2 regions of the Priestia sp. FSL W8-0001 genome follow, and region 1 is predicted to be linked to the other one. Evidence: riboswitches for the same ligand, from Rfam matches in the RefSeq annotation. Region 1 holds a riboswitch; the other holds the start of a gene.
What was found. A riboswitch is a leader RNA that binds a small molecule or an ion and turns the genes downstream of it on or off. The one in region 1 is predicted to bind cyclic di-AMP.

Region 1 (7,185 bases):
AACCAAAAAGATTGGAACAGCTATTGTTCGTCTCTTAGAAGCAATCATTTTGTTATGTCCCAAACTCTTCTTGGGTACGAGCGATATTTTGTTGAAAAATTAAGCGTATGGTAGTTCCTTGTCCTTCTTTTGATTCAAGCTCTATCTGATGGTGGAGCTGTTTACAAATTTCTTTTACGAGATAGAGCCCCATCCCTGTAGATTCTTGATATTTCCGACCGTTTTCTCCAGTGAAATAGGGATCGAACACCCGCTTTAGGTCTTGTGATGGAATACCTATTCCTTGATCTTTTACTTCTAATATAACCTGTCTACCTCTTTCAAATGCTGAAATGGTGATGCTTTGATTAATTCCAGCAGAATAGCGGACGGCATTAGTAATAAGCTGTGAACAGGCAAAGTGAATCCACTTTTCATCAGAAGCGACGATGTACTGGGGCGGAACGTTAACTGTTGGAAATACGCGGTTTCGAATAAAAAAGCGTTTATAACTCGAAATAAGGCTAGTTACAACTTTATGTAGAGAAACACTTTCCGCTTGAAAATCATGAGTGAAATCATTCAATCTCGATGTATATAATACAGTCTCTAATCCTTTTTGAATTCGCTCCATTTCATCTTGAATGCTCATAAAGATAGGTTCATCTTCATTTTGAATCATAAGGTGAATAACAGATACAGGAGTTTTCATTTGATGAACCCACTGATTCATAAATGTAATATGTTGATTAAGCTTATTTTGATAGTGATACATTTCATTATGAAAGCTTCGAAATTGACTCTCCAGCAGTTCTTTTAACGCTTCTGAAAGCGGAGACTCCTCTTCAGACAATATGCTGTCTTCTGACTTATGTAAGGGATTTGACAGGTGTTTATAAAATGTTTTGTTTGTATAGTAGCGATAGCATAAATAAGTGATGTAGATAACGGTGCTGATTAAAATAGCATAAAGAACAGTAAAAATGTCTCGAAAACCATCTAACGCAAAAATCGTACATACTAAACCCAATTGGATAAGATAAAAAAATGTAAGAGGAAGATGTTCTTTAAAAAACAGCTTCATGCTTTATTTTCCTCTTGAATCCGCAGCATATAGCCTGTACCTCTAATTGTTTCAATCGCTTTTTCGATACCAACATCCCCTAGTTTTTTACGCGTACGCGTCATGTAGACATTTAGAGTATTATCATCAACAAAAAGCTGGTCGTCCCAAATTTTTTCGAGTAATCGATCTCTGCTAACAACTCTTTCTGCTTTATCTAACAATGTTTCAATGAGCTTGCTTTCTGTTTGGCTAAGCTCAACTTCTTTGCTTTGGTAGCGTAATAGTAACCTTTCAGGATATAAAGTTAAGCCGGCGTGCTCTACAATTCGCTCCTGGTTAGTAGGTGCATAGGACCCGTATGCGCGTCGTAGTTGGCTATTTACCTTGGCAATCGCGACGTCGTAGTCAAAAGGCTTGGTTAAATAATCATCTGCTCCACTTTCTAACGCCATCACTTGGTCCATTTTTCCATCGCGTGCTGAGATGAAAATGATAGGGCAAGTGGAAAGAGTACGGATTTGTCTGCACCAATAAAAGCCATCATATTTTGGTAAATTCACATCCAATAAGACAAGGTTAGGGTGGTGCTTTTGAAAATCATCAAGTACATCTGTAAATGACGTAACGATATGTACGAGTAAATTATATTTTTCAAGATGTTCTTTTAATAAAGAAGCAATTTTTTGATCATCTTCTACAATTAAGACGGTAAACATGGTTAGGACTCTCCTCTATAGATAAAAATCAATATATTGTTCTTTATAGTTTATCAAAAAGAAAGGGGAGATTGAAATGGATTTTAGAAAAAAATGTAATTTATGAAATTGCTCGCCAAAAAAGTAAAGTTTAAATTAGCTAAACTTAATTATGGTGAAATTCAGAAAAAAACATTTACATATATACATTAAACCAGTATAAAATATGAATATAAAAATGATAATGCTTACAATTATTGTATAAAAATAATATTTAATGAATATTAATTATTTTATTTTAAATGTTATAAAATGGATTTCTTCTTTATGTGTTTAGTATTACTATACAATTTGTTAGTTGTTATTGGTATGAGGTGCTATTTTAAGTTGGAATGTCATTTGGTAAAGAGTAGTTTAGTTTATAACGAACATAAATACGAATATAAAATATACATAAAATGTGATAAAATATGACATGAAAATAAAAAAAACGACAGTGTTTTGAATTTTTTTTGTATATTATCTTGACAAAGTGATAGGAAATGAATTTTAATAAAGAAGTAAGTTATTGCAGTTTAAAACTATTACATCAAAATAACAGTTGCTTAATTTCAGATTGAAAGAAAGCGGGGGACCCAAATTTGTGCAGACAAGCACTAGGGGTGAATCTTAACTTAATAGTTAAGTAGGGTAACTCACATACCCGAATCCGACAGCTAACCTCGTCAGCATTTTGTGGGAGAGTACATGGAAGGTTTGAAAACCAGAGAGGGCTCTCATGGTTTTTTTTGTACACTTTTTTCGATGATTTTAAAAAAAAGCAGCTGGAGCTCATTCTATTCTGAAAATTTCAAAAATAATATAAATTAAAAGTAGTTATTCTTTTTGGAATATTCAACTTGTTAATCTTGGTAGTTATTAAATTAATAATATAATTTGTTTATATGAGGGGGTCCATCAATGAAACTATCAACAAAGATTATCATTGCACTAATTATTGGTGCTGTTGTAGGTGTCTTGTTAAATACGTTTTCACCAGGGACGTTTACAACACTAGATAAATATTTATTTACGCCGCTTGGGCAAATCTTTTTAAATCTTATTAAGATGCTTGTTGTACCGATTGTCTTTTTCTCAATTGTACTTGGCGTTGCAGGTTTGGGAGATCCGAAGAAACTTGGCCGCATCGGCGGTAAAACAATTGGTTACTTTTTAATTACGACAACAATTGCTATTACAATTGCTATTATCTTAGCATTTATTATTAAGCCAGGCACAGTTGGGACATTCGACACAGCAAATGCTTCCTTTGAAGCACAAGAAGCACCTCCTGTAGGTGAAACATTACTAAACATGATTCCTACTAACCCAGTTCTAGCAATGACTGAAGGAAACATGCTTCAAATTATCGTATTCTCAATCTTTATTGGATTTGGAATTACGATGTTAGGTAATAAAGCAAAAGGACTATATAACATTATCGATCAAGGTAATGAGCTTATGATGTACCTTGTAAACTTAGTGATGAAGTTTGCTCCATACGGTACGTTTGGTTTAATCGCAACTGCGGTTGGTAGCCAAGGATGGGGAGCGATTAAAGCAATGGGGCTTTACATGTCAGTAGTTGTGCTTGCGCTATTTGTTCACGCTATCTTAACGTACGGTGGATCTATAGCGCTGTTAGCAAAGCGCAACCCAATTGAGTTCTTTAAAGGCTTTGCACCAGCTATGACTGTTGGTTTTAGTACATCAAGCAGTAATGCGACGTTGCCAATTGCAATGAACGTAGCTCAGAAAAATCTTCGTGTACCGGAATCCATCAGTAGTTTTGTTCAGCCATTAGGTGCAACAATTAACATGGATGGAACAGCAATTATGCAAGGGGTAGCAACTGTTTTCATCGCTCAGGTGTACGGAGTAGATTTATCATTCAGTGCACTAATTACAGTTGTTGTAACAGCAGTTCTTGCAAGTATTGGAACAGCGGGTGTTCCAGGTGTTGGACTTATCATGTTAGCGATGGTACTTTCAGCAGTTGGCTTACCAGTAGAAGGTATCGCATTAATCATCGGTATTGACCGCTTGCTTGATATGATTCGTACATCGGTTAACATTACAGGGGATGCTGCGTGTGCAGTAATTGTTGCCGAGTCTGAAGCAAGAAGAGCTGAAAAAGCAGGAGCTTAATGTAATGCATTAACCAGTAGGGGATGACTGGAGAATGACAAACAAAGGATTTCTGATACGATAAAAAGGCTCACTCTTTACGTTTAAACGTAAGGAGTGAGCCTTTTTCTGTTTTAGTGAAAACAATCCTTTTTACTTAGCAAAAACAGTGTCCATATGGCATAGAATCTAATAGAAGTCTGCTGACAAGGAGGAATCGCGATGAATGATAAGTCTTTATCGAACTTGATCAAACCACTGTTAAACGCTTGGTATCCTACGATTTCTCACGGAACGGGAGTTTATTTGTATGACGTGGAAGGCAAAAAATATTTAGATGGATCATCTGGTGCCGTGACAGCAAACGTTGGACATGGTGTTCAAGAGATTATTGATAAAATGAATGACCAAGCAAAAAAAGTTGCGTTTGTCTATCGCTCTCAGTTTACAAGTGAACCTGCTGAAAGCTTAGCAGCACGGCTCTGTGAACTGAGCAATCATCATTTTCAGTTTGTGTTTTTTGTTAATAGCGGGACAGAAGCAACAGAAACCGCAATGAAAATGGCTATTCAGCATTGGCAGGAAAAAGGGAAGCCTCAAAAAATAAAAGTGTTATCAAGATGGATGAGTTATCACGGCATTACGATTGGTGCTTTGTCCATGTCAGGGCATGCGGGTAGAAGAAAAAGATTTGTACCTTTACTAGAAGAATACCCTTCTGTTTCACCACCTTATTGCTATCGATGTCCATTTGAAAAAACGTATCCATCCTGTGATTTAGCGTGTGCAAACGAACTCGAAAGAGTCATTAAGCGTACAGGAAGCGAGCAAATTGCTGCTTTTATTACGGAGCCTATCATTGGAGCAGCTGGAGCAGCTATAACGCCACCTGATGGATATTACGAGCGAATTCGAGAGATTTGCGATAAATATGATGTTTTATGGATTGTAGATGAAGTGATGACGGGGATGGGGCGTACAGGAAAGGTCTTTGCTTATGAACATTGGAAAGCCAAGCCGGATCTTTTGACTCTTGGTAAAGGTTTAAGTGCTGGATATACTCCAATTGCAGCAACAGTTGCTACTAAAAGCGTACTAGCGCCCGTATTAAATGGATCTAATCTCATTATGAGTGGGCATACATTAAGTGCAAATCCGCTTTCTTCAGCCGTTGCGTTGGCCGTGCTGGATTATATACAGAATCATTCTTTAATAGAAGCAGTGGAGAGTAAGGGAGCATATTTATATGCGAAGCTTAAGAGCTTGCAACAGCAAGTAAACATTATCGGAGATATACGAGGGAAAGGGTTATTGCTAGGATTAGAGCTTGTTCAAAACCTGAATTCTAAAGCTTCATTTCCTTCATCGTTTGAATTAACGTCTAGGGTTATTCAAAAAGCTCAAGATAAAGGCCTTTTATTATACCCATCTCAAGCTGGAGAAGATGGAGTAGAAGGAGACGGAATTATTATTTCACCTCCATATACTATTACGTCACACGAAATTGATGAGCTGGTGGGATTATTAACTGTGACGATGGTTGAGATTGAAAAAGAACTGGGGGGAGAGGAAGAGAAAAATGAATAATCTTCAAAATAGGTTTCATAAAATGATTAAAAGCACAGATGTTATGAGCTATGTTCAAAATGATATGACAATCATGTTTGGAGGGTTTGGAGGGGTAGGTACAGCTCCTACTGTAATTGAAGAAATTTTAAAAAGTGATGTTAACGGGTTAACGCTTATTTGTAATGATGCAGGTTTCCCAACCATTGGTGTAGGAAAGCTTGTATGTGAACAGCGAATTAAAAAGCTCATTGCTTCGCACATTGGTTCGAATCCGGTTGCTGGTAAACAGATGAACGATGGAATACTAGAAGTAGAATTTTCTCCTCAAGGAACGCTTGTTGAGAGAATTCGAGCAGCCGGAGTGGGCATCGGTGGGGTATTAATTGATGTGGGGATTGAAACTGACGTAATTTGTGTGGGAAAGCAAATGATCACTCTATCAGGCAAAACGTTTTTAGTTGAGACGCCGTTAGAAGCAGATGTATCGATTGTTTACGCTAAGAAAGCAGATGAATTTGGAAACTTGCTGTATGATAAAAGCGCTCGTAATACGAATCCGCTTGTAGCTATGGCTGGAAAAGTAACGATTGCTGAAGTAGAAGAAATTGTCCCATTAGGTGAACTTAATCCTGATTCAATTATGACTCCAGGTGTATTTGTAAACTATATTGTACAGTCAAAAGGGGTGAATTGGAAATGGGTTTGGGAATAGATAATCGTCATCGAATTGCTAAGAGAGCTGCTCAGGAAATTGAAAATGGAATGATTGTAAATCTAGGTATTGGAATTCCATCGCTTATTCCAAACTATGTTCCTTCGGCGATAGCGGTTATGTTTCATGCGGAAAATGGAATTGTTGGAATCGGTCCTTCTCCATTGGAAGGGCAAGAAGATGAAAATGCTTGCAATGCAGCGGGTTATCCTATTACTACGCTTTCAGGGTCTTCCTATTGTGATAGTGCAATTGCTTTTGGAATGATTCGAAAAGGATACGTTGATATGACTATTCTAGGAGCGCTAGAAGTCAGTGAACAAGGGGATTTGGCAAATTGGATTGTACCAGGAAAGCGAGTACCTGGTATGGGAGGAGCGATGGAATTAGCGCAAAAGGTTAAGAAAGTTGTTGTGCTAATGAATCATACCAATAAAAATGGTGAACCAAAGCTTGTGAAAACGTGCTCTTTACCTCTTACTGCTAAGCGCTGCGTGGATTTAATCATTACGGACCGAGCTGTCTTAAAAATAGAGAAAAATCACTTGCTTTTAATAGAAGTAATGTCTCCTTATACTGTGGAAGATGTGCTGCAAGCAACTGATGCAACAGTAGAGCTGAGCGATAGCATCAAAATAATTCCCTAAGGAGGTTGAGATATGACAAATTGGCAAGGGGAAATTCAGAGCTGGTTGACGGAACATAAATATGAAATAGTTCGGTTGTTGCAACGTTTTGTACAGGAAGCAAGCGTCCAAAGAGATGAAAAATATGTTCAGGCGATTGTGATTGAAAAGCTAAGACAGCTTCAGTTAACCATTGACATATGGGAACCGGATATTAAAGAACTGCGTAAAAATGAAGCATTTGTCTCTACTCGAACTAACTTTCAAGATAGTCCTAATGTAGTAGGTACCTTAAAAGGAAGAGGAGGAGGGAAATCTATTCTATTAAACGGTCATATTGACGTGGTACCAGCAGGAGATTTAGCACACTGG
Region 2 (7,185 bases), 2.1 Mb from region 1:
CGCTTTTTGGACCGTTCGGAGCTGTTCTATTAGGAGTTGTATTTACGCTAGCGTGTTTAACAACTTCTGTTGGATTATTAACCTCATGCAGTCAGTATTTTGAGCAATTAGTACCGAAAGTATCATATAAGGTTTGGGTTAGTACAATTGCCGTATTTAGTTTACTTGTTGCAAACTTAGGATTAACCATGATTCTAAAAATTTCAGTTCCAGTTTTAACAGCTATTTACCCTGTTGCTATTATGCTAATTGTTCTATCATTAACGAATTCTTTAATCAAAGGAAAGCAAGGTGTATATGCTTTATCTATTTTATTCGTTGGAATTGTAAGCGTAACGGACGCTTGTCTTCAGTCAGGGTTAAACTTAGGTGCTTGGGGGGAACTTGTAAAGACTTTGCCATTGTATAACACAGGATTTGGTTGGTTAGTACCAGCAATCGCTGGGGCTATGGGCGGTTATCTTCTTAGCTTATATAATCTAAAAGGTAAAGTAGTTCACTCAAAACAAGTTAAATCATATAGTAAATAAGATTGTCCATAAAAAAAGCCCAGTTTGGGCTTTTTTTGTTCTTCAAATAAAGATTGTGTTTTTATCAGCAAACAATTATGATAAAAAGCGAATATTCACGTTTGCTATGAAGATGAAAAAATTATGTAATCTTGAAAGGTAGAGTAAAAATGTGGGAAATTATTGTTGCGATTATTTTAGGAATTGTAGAAGGTCTAACTGAATTTGCGCCTGTATCATCGACCGGACACATGATTATTGTAGATGATTTATGGCTGAATTCAAAAGAACTATTTTCACCAGAGGTTGCTAATACATTTAAGATTGTCATTCAATTAGGCTCGATCCTAGCCGTTGTTGTTTTGTTTAGAAATCGTTTTATTAATCTATTAGGGTTAAATCGTAAAAATGAGAAATATGAACAGGTAACAAATCGATTAAAACTTTCTCAAGTTATCGTTGGTTTGCTTCCGGCAGCTGTATTAGGATTCTTATTTGAAGATTTTATTGACAAGCATTTGTTCTCGTTGAACACGGTGTTAGTCAGCTTAATTGCAGGAGCAATTTTAATGATTATTGCAGACCGCTTTGCTTCAAGAATTCCAAAAACAGAAACGGTAGATCAAATGACCTATCGTCAAGCCATTGGTGTTGGATTGTTTCAATGTATCGCTCTATGGCCAGGATTTTCGCGTTCTGGTGCTACGATTTCAGGTGGGGTACTTTTGGGTATGAGCCACCGAGCAGCTTCTGACTTTACTTTTATTATGGCTGTTCCTATTATGGCAGGAGCTAGTGGGTTATCATTAATCAAAAATTGGCAGTATTTCACAATTGATGCATTACCTTTTTTCATTGCTGGTTTTATTAGTGCTTTCATTGTAGCGCTTGTTTCCATTCGCTTTTTCTTAAAATTAATTAATCGAATAAAATTGGTACCTTTTGCTATTTATCGTATTGTATTAGCAGTTGCTATTTATCTTGTATTCTTTTAAGAATGCTAAAACAGCCTTGGTTACATTTAGAGCCAAGGCTGTTTTATATTTTGGCATTTATATAGTTAAAAAGTTTTGAGTCATAAAAATAAATTGACAAGCTTTCGAAAAACAGATAAATTATTCTTATTGAATAAAATATTAATTCTGTATAATATTTCAGAAAAATAATTTAATAAGAAGCTTAGTCTACATTAGAGCGGGGGAACCACAAATTTGGTATATCATATGCCTTGGGGTGAATCTTTCCTGAGTGAAAGTAGGGTACTCTCAAACCCGAATCCGACAGTTAACCTCGTCTGCTTATTGAGAGAAAGAACATTGTCTTTTTGTCGACCATTCTTTCTTTTAGAATGGTCTTTTTTAAATTTTCAGAAAAAATAAAATCGCTTTACAACAGAGAGGAGAGCACATATGAAAAAATTGCGGTTTGGCATGGCAACACAAATTTTTGTTGGTTTAATTTTAGGTATTCTAGTTGGTGTTATTTGGTTTAATGATCCAAGAGTAGCAACGTATTTACAGCCGCTGGGCGACTTATTCTTACGCCTGATTAAAATGATTGTTATTCCAATTGTTATCTCAAGCTTAATTGTTGGTATTGCGGGCGCTGGTAACGGCAAGCAAGTAGGCCGATTAGGTGCTAAGACTATCATTTACTTTGAAGTCATCACAACGTTTGCAATCATTATAGGTGTTTTATTGGCTAATGCTTTCCAACCAGGTGTAGGAGTGGACATTGAATCTGCACAAAAGACTGATATTAACCAGTACGTAGAGACAAGTGAAGAACAAAGTGAGAAATCCGTTGCAGAAACGTTCCTTCATATTGTTCCAACGAACTTCTTCCAATCATTAGTGGAAGGTGACATGTTAGCCATCATCTTTTTCTCCGTGTTATTTGGATTAGGTGTAGCAGCTATTGGGGATCGTGGAAAGCCTGTTTTACAATTTTTTGACGGCGTTTCTCATGCGATGTTCCATGTTGTTAACATGGTGATGAAAGTTGCTCCTATCGGGGTCTTTGCTCTCATTGGTGTAACTGTTTCTAAGTTTGGTTTAGAATCATTAATGTCTCTAGCGAAACTTGTTATTCTAGTTCACGCTGGTTTACTGTTCTTCTTAATTGTGGTTTTAGGAGCGGTTGCGAAATGGGCTGGTGTAAATATCTTTACATTAATGCGTTATTTAAAAGATGAATTGCTGTTAGCATATAGCACATCAAGTTCAGAAACGGTATTACCGCGTATTATGGGCAAATTAGAAAAAATGGGATGTCCAAAAGCTATTGTATCGTTTGTTATCCCAATTGGTTATACGTTTAACTTAGATGGATCTGTGCTGTATCAAGCAATTGCCGCTATTTTCTTGGCACAGGTTTATGGAATTGACTTAACCATTGTCGAACAGCTAACGCTAATCCTAGTGCTTATGATTACTTCAAAAGGGATGGCAGCCGTTCCAGGAACATCATTTGTTGTATTATTAGCAACGTTGGGTACGATTGGAATTCCAGCCGAAGGTCTTGCATTCATTGCCGGTGTGGACCGAATTATGGATATGGCTCGTACAGTTGTAAACTTAATGGGTAACACAATTGCAGGAATTGTTATGTCTAAGTCTGAAGGCAAGTACAATCCTATAAAAGCTAATGAAGTGATGAAACAGTCGAGAGAGGCAAAAGCAGCTAGCTAATGTATCTTCTAATCTCGTAACAATGCTTAATGCATAAGGCTACTTACCGGTTCTATTTTTATGAACAGGTAAGTAGCTTTTTTGATAATTTTTTGATTAGTTCTTTATTAATAAAGAAATTAAACCTATAATTATAGTAGGTAACAACAGATATGTTTTTAAATAAACAAGCTGAGCGTGCTCTAGTATGTGGCATGTGAGTGAATTTAGGAAGAAAGCGTGGGAGGCATTTACATATGTGGAAGAAGCGCATAGCAATTATTGTATCGATTATTGCAGCTTGTTTTTTAATTCCTTATAGCTTACCAATTGTCTTTGCATTATTAACAGCAATTGTTCTAGAAGGTCTTATTCAAAAGTTGCAGCATTCTTTGAAGTTTAGTCGAATCTATGCTGTATTAGTAGCGTTTTTATTATATGTTGTATCCATAACATTAATTGGTTTCTTTATTATTCGTACAATTGTAACGCAAGTAGTGGCTCTCTCAAAAGTTACGCCTTCTTTTGTAAAAGAGCTTTATGAAACAACAATTTATCCTAACATTATTAAGTGGAAGTATTATTCAAACGCTCTTCCTACAGAAGTCATTTCATCCATTGAAAACGCAATCGAAAGCACCATTAATTCATTGGATACACTATTAAAAGGAACCGTTGAGTTAATTATTAGCTTTGCTGCAACCGTTCCAGGCTTCCTGCTAGAATTTCTGATTTATTTAGTTGCTTTAGTATTCATTAGCTTAGAGCTACCGAACATAAAAGAAAAAGTAAAATCGTTTTTAACAGATGAAACGAAATATAAAACAAAGATTGTTATTACGCAATTAATGCAAGCAGGTGTTGGCTTCATTAAAGCTCAGATTGTATTGAGTCTTTTAACATTTGTGATGGCTTATGTTGGGCTATGGCTATTAAATGTTCCGTACACGGCTTTATTGAGTCTTTTAATCGTTATCGTTGATATTCTACCAATTCTAGGAACAGGTTCCGTTCTAGTTCCATGGGGAATATTTGCTTTAACTCAAGGTCAAGACTCGTTGGCAATTGGTCTATTTATTTTATTTGGGGTGATTACCGTCGTTCGAAGAGTTGTAGAACCAAAAGTTTTTTCAACAAACATGGGGATTTCTCCTTTAGCTGCGTTAATTAGCCTGTATATTGGATTTAAATTGCTAGGGTTTGTGGGGCTGTTTTTAGGTCCAGCTCTTGTCATCTTATATGATGCGCTTCGAAAAGTTGGCGTCATCCAAATTAACTTTAAAATTTAGGAGACTGAGACATAAGTAGTTCAGTCCTTACTATACCTGAACGATTGAGAGTTCATAACTTTTAATCGTTCAGGTTTTTTGTTGGGATTTTTTACAGAACGACTCGTTAATTCGTTAGATTGACAGCATTCGTTCTTTTTTTACTTTTCAATTAAAGGGGATTAATATACAATTATGACTTGTGAAGCTTTAAAATATCACGTTTTGTTATAGAGCAGTAAGTTAACTAAGGAGGAAGTCGTTTGTTAGAAACAATTGTTTTATCACTAGTAGAAGCGCTTAAGCAACTTTCGTATTTCGGCGTTATCTTAGCGCTAACGTTTGAATTTGTCCCAGCAGAGCTAGTCTTACCACTCGTAGGATATTGGGTATATCAAGGTGACATGAACCTTTATTTAGCTATTTTAGCGGGAACAGTTGGAGGCGTGTTTGGACCATTAACACTTTATGCTCTTGGTCGCTATGGTGGGCGTCCACTTGTCTTAAAATATGGAAAGTATTTTCTAGTAAAAGAAAAGGAAATCGATGCAGCAGATCGATTTTTTAATAAATATGGGGCAGGAGTAGCCTTTTTTGGTCGCTTTATTCCTGGAGTACGTACAGCCATCTCGCTTCCTTGCGGAATGGCAAAAATGAACGTTTGGCAATTTTCCATTTACACGTTTGTAGCGATGTTACCAATTACTGCCCTTTACGTATATCTGGGTTATAAGTTAGGCCCACAATGGGAAGATGTTGGACCTATTGTATCTCAATATATGCAGCCGATTGGAATTGGACTATTAGTTATCATTGTTATTTTCTTTACGTTTAAATATGTGAAAAAGAAATAAAAAGCATAAGGGAAAAGAGAGCGCCCAGCAAATAAGTTGTCTGGGCGCTTTATGTAGAAAGGGGAAAGCATGTGGAAACGACTGAACAGCTGGCTAAAGAATTAAAGAAGATTGAAAAGTGGGAAAAAAGTCAAAAGGGACTATTCTTTTGGGAAAAGCTGCTTCGCTTACCTTTTGCAGCGCTTGATAAAGTCACGCCTAGGTTTATCCACGAAAAAATAGAAAAGCTTCTTGACGAGGTTGCTAAGTACATTGATAACGGAGGCCAATATTTAGCTAATACTTCCGCTACGTTAGAAAAAGCATCTAAACGTTTAAAAGAAAAAGATTTAACATTAACGGATATTCAGCAGTTATCTATTCAAGAAATGGATGAGTTAGCAAATGCCTTTGTGGAGGCACGTCAAAAAAATGCTAAAATTCAAGGTGCTACGACTGGAATTGGTGGTATCTTCACGCTGGCTATTGATGTACCGTTTGTACTAGGGCTAACTTTAAAAACGCTACAAGAAGTAGCTGTTTCCTATGGATACGACCCGACAAAACAAGAAGAGCGTGTGTTTATGGTAAAGTGCATGCAGTTCTTATCCTCTGACATTGTAGGTAAGCGAGCAATTTTAGAAGAGCTATCAGAAGGGAAGCGAGAACAAAGCTTATCGCAGCTTCAAGGTTGGAGAGAGGTATTTACGACTTATCGAGATAACTGGGGATGGAAAAAACTTTTTCAAATGATTCCTATAGCAGGTATGATCTTCGGTGCTTATGTAAATAAGCAGGCGATTGGAGACATTGGAGAAATAGGGACGATGCTTTATCGTAAACGCCGCATCTTAGAACGATTAGAACAAGAAAAGAATTTACAAGAGTCATAATAAGACATTTCCTGCGAAATAACATTATTTCTAGGGAAATATGTCGATAAAAAAGCATCCTTGCTACTAAGAAGGATGCTTTTTACCTTAAACAATACCGAAGAAAGTGTAAAGTGCAATGATGACAAAAACCGCTAGCGTTTTAATGATCGTAATTGCAAAAATATCTCGATATGCTTGACGGTGAGTCAAACCTGTTACTGCAAGAAGCGTAATAACAGCACCGTTATGTGGAAGTGTATCCATACCGCCTGATGCCATCGAAATAACGCGGTGCATTACTTCAGGTGGTATATTAAACTGATTAATTGCCGCTAAATACTTTTCTGACATAGCGCTTAATGCAATTCCCATACCGCCTGATGCAGAACCAGTTATACCAGCCAATGTTGTTGTAGTCACAGCACCGTTAACAAGTGGATTTGTAAATGTCTCGGAAATTCCTTTACTAATAACACCAAAGCCTGGAAGAGCAGCAATAACGCCTCCAAAACCATATTCAGCACCCGTGTTCATAGAAGCTAACAATGCCCCGCTGATACTGGTGTTAAGACCTGCTTGAAAGTTTACTTTTATCTTTTTCCAATCATACAGTAGTGTCGCAATAATCCCTACTACTAGAGCCATTTGAACTGACCAAATAGCAAGTACAGATGAAAGCTCAACTTTTCCAAAGGAGTCAAGACCAATGGCAGTAAAATCAAAGCCATTTGGATACCAAACAGGCAAAGCCATTGTAAATACTTTATTCATAACACCTACTAAAATGAGTGGTACAAACGCTAAGATTTGACGAGGCAAGGCTGGTTTTTCACTTTTCGTACTTGTTTCTTCTTCTCCCATTGTTACATCATTTTCTAGCTTCTCAGCTGCAGCTGCGGTTTCGTTGTCAAAGCCGTAGTACCCTTCACCAGCAGCTTCTGCTTTTTTACGACGAGCTTCTAAATACTTCATCCCTACAAGTAAGACGAAAATGGCTCCAATAATACCGAGCATCGGTGCAGCATAAATAT

Region 2: it holds a riboswitch for cyclic di-AMP, as region 1 does, so the genes downstream of both, MKZ18_RS02955 (cation:dicarboxylate symporter family transporter) here and MKZ18_RS14255 (dicarboxylate/amino acid:cation symporter) in region 1, are expected to answer to the same signal.

The regions. Positions count from the first base shown of each region.
Region 1 is NZ_JBBPAL010000001.1:2,667,138-2,674,322, reverse strand. It holds gene MKZ18_RS14265 (sensor histidine kinase) at 53-1,063, opposite strand; gene MKZ18_RS14260 (response regulator transcription factor) at 1,060-1,761, opposite strand; cyclic di-AMP (ydaO/yuaA leader) riboswitch at 2,333-2,487, shown strand; gene MKZ18_RS14255 (dicarboxylate/amino acid:cation symporter) at 2,701-3,927, shown strand; gene MKZ18_RS14250 (aspartate aminotransferase family protein) at 4,129-5,493, shown strand; gene MKZ18_RS14245 (CoA transferase subunit A) at 5,486-6,187, shown strand; gene MKZ18_RS14240 (3-oxoacid CoA-transferase subunit B) at 6,172-6,834, shown strand; gene MKZ18_RS14235 (peptidase) at 6,847-7,185, shown strand, end outside.
Region 2 is NZ_JBBPAL010000001.1:544,390-551,574, forward strand. It holds gene brnQ (branched-chain amino acid transport system II carrier protein) at 1-530, shown strand, start outside; gene MKZ18_RS02950 (undecaprenyl-diphosphate phosphatase) at 680-1,504, shown strand; cyclic di-AMP (ydaO/yuaA leader) riboswitch at 1,676-1,822, shown strand; gene MKZ18_RS02955 (cation:dicarboxylate symporter family transporter) at 1,919-3,199, shown strand; gene ytvI (sporulation integral membrane protein YtvI) at 3,436-4,467, shown strand; gene MKZ18_RS02965 (DedA family protein) at 4,710-5,300, shown strand; gene MKZ18_RS02970 (EcsC family protein) at 5,372-6,172, shown strand; gene MKZ18_RS02975 (GntP family permease) at 6,260-7,185, opposite strand, start outside.